One region of the Halomonas chromatireducens genome, then DNA from elsewhere that is predicted to be linked to it. Evidence: predicted binding sites of a transcription regulator. Region 1 holds the regulator's gene; the other holds the start of a gene.
The links. Region 1 encodes sigma-54, which starts transcription at its own class of promoters, with help from an activator protein. Its sites were predicted from a motif close to TGGCACNNNNNTTGCTNT; they were not measured.
Positions count from the first base shown of each region.

Region 1 (3,721 bases):
CGGCGACCGCTTCGATGCCTGGATCCATGACAACCGGTCACGTTTGACCGACAATGTTCGCGGCCACCACCCCCCGGAGCGCGCCCAGCAGGGCCAGGCCGAAGCCATCGAACCAGAGGATGTCACGCCATGAAGCAATTCAAGTTCCCAACCGCCCGCATGCTAATCGCCCTGGCGCTGGTTGGCATGGCGTGGGGAAGCGGCCCGGCCCTGGCCCAGCAGCGAGACGCCGACCAACCCATCGAAGTCGAGGCCGACCAGCTCGATCTCGACGACACCGCCGGCACCGCCGTCTATACCGGTGACGTGGACATTCGCCGGGGGACCATGCAACTGACCGGCAACCGGGTCGAGATCCGCCGCAACCAGGCTGGCGAACTGACTCGCGCCATCGCCACCGGCGAGCGCGCCTATATCGAGCAGCAGCCCGACCCGGACGAACCCGTGGTGCGTGGCTGGGGGCGAACCATCATCTATCATGTCGCCGAGCGCCGCGTCGAACTGATCGACAGGGCCGAGCTGCATCAGCGGGGCGATACCTTCGATGGCGGCTATCTGGAGTACTTCCTCGATCGCCGCGTGGTTCAGGCTCGTGCCGAGAGCGAAGGTGTCGAAGGGCGCCAGCGGATTCGCATGACCCTGCAACCGGAGCGCTGACGTGGTAATGAAGACCCTGAGAGCCACTCACCTGGCCAAGAGCTACAAGCGTCGCCGTGTGGTACACGACATCAGCCTCTCCATCGAGCAGGGCAGCATCGTCGGCCTTCTCGGCCCCAACGGTGCCGGCAAGACCACTTCGTTCTACATGATCGTTGGCCTGGTCCGCGCCGACGCCGGTGAAGTGCATATCGACGACCTGGACCTGAGCGGGTCGGCCATGCATGAGCGTGCCCGCGCCGGCATTGGCTACCTTCCCCAGGAAGCCTCGATCTTTCGCAAGCTCTCGGTGGCGGATAACATCATGGCCATTCTCGAGACGCGCAAGGACCTGGACCGACGAGGCCGTCATGCGCGCTTGGAAGAGCTGCTGGAAGACTTTCATGTTACCCATATCCGCAACAATCTCGGCATGAGCCTGTCTGGCGGCGAACGGCGACGGGTGGAGATCGCCAGGGCGCTGGCCACCGAGCCGGCCTTCATCCTGCTCGATGAGCCTTTCGCTGGCGTGGATCCTATTTCCGTTGGTGAAATCAAAGGCATCATCCGTCAGCTCAAGGCGCGTGATATCGGCGTCCTGATCACCGACCACAACGTGCGCGAGACATTGGATATCTGCAATACCGCCTACATCGTCGGAGACGGGCAGATCATTGCGGAAGGTGATGCCAATGCCATTCTCGCCAACCGCAGGGTGCGTGAGGTCTATCTCGGCGAGGACTTCCGTCTCTAAACCTGGCGACTCGATCAACACAACTGCCTGCTGTCAATATAAACATGCATATTCGGCACGGAAATTGCGGATGGCATGCTTATTGCACTCAAAACACTTGCAAGTCGAACCATTGGGGGCTAGGGTGGTTTTTTTCGGCAGATGAGCCCCCTATTCTCATGGCCATGAAAGCATCCTTGCAACTCCGTGTCGGCACTCAGCTGACCATGACGCCCCAACTGCAGCAGGCGATTGCGCTGCTGCAGCTCTCGACGCTCGATCTGCGTCAGGAGATCCAGCAGGCGCTGGAAACCAACCCCATGCTGGAACTCGACGACGGCTTCGGCGAACAGACCGCCGAAGCGGTCCAAGACGACGATTGGGCCAGCGAAATTCCCTCTGAACTTTCCACCGACAGCGACTGGTCTGACACCTACCCCGACCATGGCGCCAGCTCGGGCAGCGGCGAAGGACCTGATTTTGAACGCCAGGCCGCCGGGCAGAGCCTGGCCAGCCACCTGATCTGGCAGCTCGCGATGACCGATCTCAGCGAGCGCCAGCGCCAGATCGCCGAGAGCCTGATCGATGCCGTGGACGGCACCGGCTACCTGGCGCAGCCGCTGGAAGAGATTCGCGACGGGCTCCGCCAGCAGGGCCTCGAGGGCCTGCCAACCCGGGAGGTCGAGCAGGTGCTGCTGCGTCTGCAGCAATTCGAACCTACCGGTGTCTTTGCCCGGGACCTGCGTGAATGCCTGATGCTGCAGCTCGCGGCACTACCCGACGACACCCCGCTGCTCCCCCAGGCCAGGCGCCTCGTCCGCCAGTTCCTCGAAGCCCTGGCCAGCGACGATCGCCGACTGCTCAAGCGCCGCCTGGGGCTGGACGATGAGGCCCTGGAGGAGGTGATCGGTCTGATTCGCTCGCTGGACCCGCGCCCGGGCAGCGAGTTCGCCGAGGTGAGTGGCAATTACATCACCCCCGACCTGCTCGCTCACCATGACGAGCGCGGCTGGCGTGTCGAGCTCAACGCCGACGCCCTGCCAAGACTGCGCATCCAGCCCGATTACGTGGCCCTGGTAAGGCGCGCCGACAAGAGCCAGGACAACCAGTTTCTCAAGGATCACCTTCAGGAGGCGCGCTGGCTGATGAAGAGCCTGGCCAGCCGGAACGACACCCTGCTGCGGGTCGGCCGCGAGATCATGGCCCGCCAGCTCGACTTTCTCGAGCAGGGGGAGGAGGCCATGCGGCCACTGATACTGGCTGATATTGCCCAGGCCGTGGATATGCATGAGTCGACCATCTCTCGCGTAACGACCCAGAAATTCATCCACACGCCGCGCGGCGTGTTCGAACTCAAGTTCTTCTTCTCCAGCCATGTCGGCGGCGGAGAAGGCGAAGGCGACGCCTATTCCAGCACCGCGATCCGTGCCCGGATCCGCAAGCTAGTACAGGACGAGCCGCCCCGCAAGCCGCTGTCGGACAGTCGCCTGGTCGATCTGCTGGCCGAGGACGGCATCCGCGTTGCGCGGCGAACCGTCGCCAAGTACCGGGAAGCGTTGGGCATACCCTCCTCAAGCGAGCGCAAGCGATTTCGCTGACCCCAGCCCGCTCTCTTGACCCTTCGCAGGAAACCGGAAAGGGAGGGGTTTGCAGGGCCTCAAAAAGGGTTACAATCGAGGCACCACCCGAAGGACGAAGGAGCCTGTCATGCAAGTCAATATTACCGGCCACCATGTGGAACTGACCGATGCCCTGCGTGACTACGTCAGCGAAAAACTGACCCGCGTGCAGCGCCACTACGACAACATCACCAACGTCCAGGTCACGCTTTCGGTAGAGAAGGAGCGTCAACTGGCCGCCTGCACCCTGCATGCTGCCGGCGCCGACCTTCATGCCGAGGCCACCGATCCCGACATGTACGCCGCTATTGACGCACTGACCGACAAGCTCGACCGTCAACTGGTCAAACACAAGGAAAAAGCCCAGGCCCGCGCCCAGGGCGCCGGCATTCGCTGATTGCCATGACACTGGAAACCATTCTGCCGCCGGAGCGCGCCTTGTTCGGCGTCCCCGGTGGCAGCAAGAAACGGGTGCTGGAATTCTTCAGCACCTTCATCGCACAGAACACGCCGAGCCTCGACAGCCAGGAAGTCTTTGCCCGCCTGATCGGCAGAGAACGCCTCGGTAGCACGGGCATCGGCAATGGGGTGGCCATTCCTCACGCCAGGAGCCCCCACTGTCACAGTCCGGTCGCGGCCTTCCTCCAGCTGGCGGAGCCTATCGATTTCGACGCCATCGACGGCGAGCCGGTCGACCTGGTCTTCGTACTGCTGGTCCCGGAAGAGGCGGACG
Region 1 is NZ_CP014226.1:1,215,929-1,219,649, reverse strand. It holds gene lptC (LPS export ABC transporter periplasmic protein LptC) at 1-133, shown strand, start outside; gene lptA (lipopolysaccharide transport periplasmic protein LptA) at 130-657, shown strand; gene lptB (LPS export ABC transporter ATP-binding protein) at 665-1,390, shown strand; gene LOKO_RS05690 (RNA polymerase factor sigma-54) at 1,549-2,967, shown strand; gene hpf (ribosome hibernation-promoting factor, HPF/YfiA family) at 3,077-3,385, shown strand; gene ptsN (PTS IIA-like nitrogen regulatory protein PtsN) at 3,391-3,721, shown strand, end outside.

Region 2 (3,721 bases), 1.2 Mb from region 1:
GAGAAACAGCGTACCGCCATCAGCCTGCTCGAAACGCCCCTGGCGCTGGGCGGTGGCACCGGTAAAGGCCCCCTTCTCATGGCCGAACAGCTCCGACTCGATCAGGTCACGTGGTATCGCCGCCATGTTCAGCGCGATGAACGGCTTGCCCGTTCTCGGGCTGTGCTGATGCAGGGCACGGGCCACGCGCTCCTTGCCGGTACCCGATTCGCCGTTGATCAGCACCGTGATGTGGGAGTGCGACAGCCGGCCAATGGCGCGAAACACCTCCTGCATGGCCGGGGCCTCGCCGATGATCTCGGCATCCAGCCCCTCGGGCACGCTGACCGGCCGCTTGCGCTCCCGTGCATGGGCGACGGCACGACGCACCAGCGCCAACGCCTCGTCGACGTCGAAGGGCTTGGGCAGGTACTCGAAGGCACCGCCCTGATAAGAGGCAACCGCACTATCCAGGTCGGAGTGTGCGGTCATCACGATGACCGGCAGGTCGGGATGCACATCCCGCACCCTTGACATCAGGTCCAGGCCGTCGATGCCCGGCATGCGAATATCGGTAACCAGTACATCCGGCGGGTCGTCCAGCAGCCGGCTGAGCGCCAGGTCGGCCCGCTCAATGCATTCGACATCAAGGTCGGGCTGGGCCAGGGCGCGCTCCAGCACCCAGCGAATGGCACGATCATCATCGACGACAGCGACACGTGCGACATCAGTCATGGCGCCTCTCCAGGGGTATAAGCAAGCGAAATTCGGTATGACCAGGGCTGGATTCGCATTCGATCAAGCCCTGATGTTGATGCAGGATGCCCTGCGCGATGGACAGCCCGAGCCCGCTGCCTTCGGCACGGCCCGACACCATGGGGTAGAAGAGCGTCTCCTGCAGGCTCTCGGGAACGCCAGGGCCGTTGTCGATCAGCGCCACCTCGCAGACCAGGCGATGTCTCTCCGCACCCAGCGTGAACTGACGCCGTGCCCGGGTTCTCATCAGCAGGTGCGGCTGTTCCGTGCCGGCCTCTGCCATGGCTTCCACGGCGTTACGTGCCACGTTCAGCACGGCCTGGATCATCTGCGCCTCGTCACCCGGGAAGTCGGGCAGACTGGGGTCGTAGTCACGCTCCACCTGAACAATCGGAGTCTCGGCCATCAGTAGAGTACGCACCCGCTCGAGCACTTTATGGATGTTGAGCGGCTCATGGCGCACCAGTTGGTTCGGGCCCAGCATGCAGTCCACCAGATCCCGCAGGCGGTCCACCTCCTCGACAATGATACGGGTGAATTCGGCAAGCGCGGGATCATCGAGGTCACGCTCCAGCAGCTGCGCGGCGCCGCGGATCCCCCCCAGCGGGTTCTTTACCTCATGGGCCAGGCCACGGGAGAGCACCTTGATCGCCTCCTGCCGGTTGAGCAGCGCCTCCTCCCGGGAGATCCGCAGCAAGCGATCGCGAGGCTCCATCTCGACCAGGAGTTCCTCCTCCGACAGAGGCGTCACGGTATAGTCGATGGTGATCACCGCACCGGTTACAAGCGCCAGCCTCACCTCCCGCTGAGTGAAGGGATGGCCATCATCGCGTGACTTGGCCAGCACCGCGCTCATGCCATCGTCCTCGGTGACCAGCGTCGACAGCCGCATCCCCTTCACGCGCCCAAGACTTACCGCCAGCAGTGCTTCAGCGGCGGGGTTCATCCCGCTCAGGCGCAGGCTGCCATCCAGTAGCAGCACCGCAGTGGTGAGGTGTTCCATCAGACGTCGATGCATTGGTCTTCTCTTGGTGTGAACATGCACCCGTTTCGCGCAGCCGGCGAAACCCCTGTGCAAGCCAGGATTCCTGTAACTACCCTAGCCACTCCTAGCTAAAGCAAGAACCGCGCCAATCTTGAAACCCACGGCTTGGCGCCGTTTCAGGGCATCGTGGCGGCCATGACCTGCACTATCATGGTGCAATAAAGAAGTGTCCACCAGCGTGGGGCGGGGAATCGCTCACCCTTGGGGCACGGGTGGGTGAAAGAAGGGCGAGCCGGGGAACCGAGCCCACCTCAACCGGCAGGAGATCGCCGAACATGGAGCGTCACCGGCTGGGTGCGATGGCGAATCTCACCGCTCCCATCCAGCAGCTCAGCCTGGATCACGTACTGGCCACGATCGAGATCGGTGAGCATGAAGACAGCGGTGTGCATCGCGGTCTGGCTCACCCTGCCGTTCACCAGCAACCGGGCCTGATGGTCGGGCCGCAGCTCAGGTTCGATGGTAAGCTCCACCTGCACGTTGCCTGCATGGCTGGCGGCCAGCTCAGCGCCATTCGCTGGCGAAGCGATACGAAAGACATCGTAGGGCATGAAGGGCTGGCCCGGGGATGCGCTGGCACGCGGCGCAACGCCCTCCACCCGCGGCGGCTCTGCACTTCCGGGTAGCTCCCGGGAGGGCACCACCGTGAGCGGCGCGAGCTCCACCGGCTCGCCACCTCCGCCCGGACTGTCGGTGAAGATCACGTTGCCCTGAGAGTCGACGGTGCGATAGATGGTTGTCGCCAGGGCAGAGGAGGCGACCAGCAGCCCAATGATTACCAAAAGCGCCTTCTTCATGAGGATCGGTCTCCTTCGTCAGCGCCCCGTATCGGTTGGACGTCACGGTCGGCTGCCTGTCGTATCAAGCCATGGAGTCCAGTGTACGACAAAAAGGGGCTCCGCCTAGATGAACGGAGCCCCTTTGATTATCAGACACCGAAGCGTCCGAGCGCCCGATCCGCCTTGCCGGACCGGGCGCGCAGCATGCCTCAGCAGCTGTAGTACATGTCGAATTCGACCGGATGCGTACTCATGCGGATACGCTCCACGTCTTCCATCTTGAGCTCGATATAGGCATCGATCATGTCATCCGTGAAGACGCCACCCTCGGTGAGGAAGGCACGATCGGCATCCAGCGCCTCCAGAGCCTGATCCAGGCTACTGGCCACGGTCGGAACCTTCTTGCCCTCTTCCGGCGGCAGGTCGTACAGGTTCTTGTCCATGGCATCGCCGGGGTGGATCTTGTTCTTGATACCGTCGATACCCGCCATCAGCATCGCCGCGAAGCACAGGTAAGGGTTGGCGGTCGGATCCGGGAAACGGCACTCGACGCGCTTGCCCTTGGGGCTGGCGGTGTAAGGAATGCGAATGGAAGCGGAGCGGTTGCGAGCACTGTAGGCCAGCATGACCGGCGCCTCGAAGCCAGGAACCAGACGCTTGTAGGAGTTGGTGGAGGCATTGGTGAAGGCGTTCAGGGCAGGGGCGTGCTTGATGATACCGCCGATGTAGTAAAGCGCCATTTCAGACAGTCCGGCGTACTGGTCACCGGCGAACTGGTTGACGCCATCCTTCCAGAAGGACTGATGCACGTGCATGCCTGAACCGTTGTCACCAACCAGCGGCTTGGGCATGAAGGTCGCAGTCTTGCCATAGGCGTGAGCCACGTTATGCACGACGTACTTCATCTCCTGAAGCTCGTCGGCCTTCTTCACCAGGGTGTTGAACTTGACGCCGATCTCGTTCTGGCCGGCGTTGGCCACCTCGTGGTGATGCACTTCGACGGTCTGGCCGATGGCCTCCAGGGTGTTGCACATGGCGCCGCGAATATCGTGGAAGCTGTCCACCGGCGGCACCGGGAAGTAGCCTCCCTTGACCCGCGGACGGTGGGCCAGGTTGCCACCCTCGACCTGACGGTCGGTGGACCAGGCGCCCTCTTCAGAGG
Region 2 is NZ_CP014226.1:22,932-26,652, reverse strand. It holds gene ntrC (nitrogen regulation protein NR(I)) at 1-714, opposite strand, end outside; gene glnL (nitrogen regulation protein NR(II)) at 707-1,780, opposite strand; gene LOKO_RS00110 (DUF4124 domain-containing protein) at 2,032-2,577, opposite strand; gene glnA (glutamate--ammonia ligase) at 2,769-3,721, opposite strand, start outside.
Region 2: a site for sigma-54 is predicted at 1,851-1,868, ahead of glnL (nitrogen regulation protein NR(II)). Genes of this name have one in related genera too.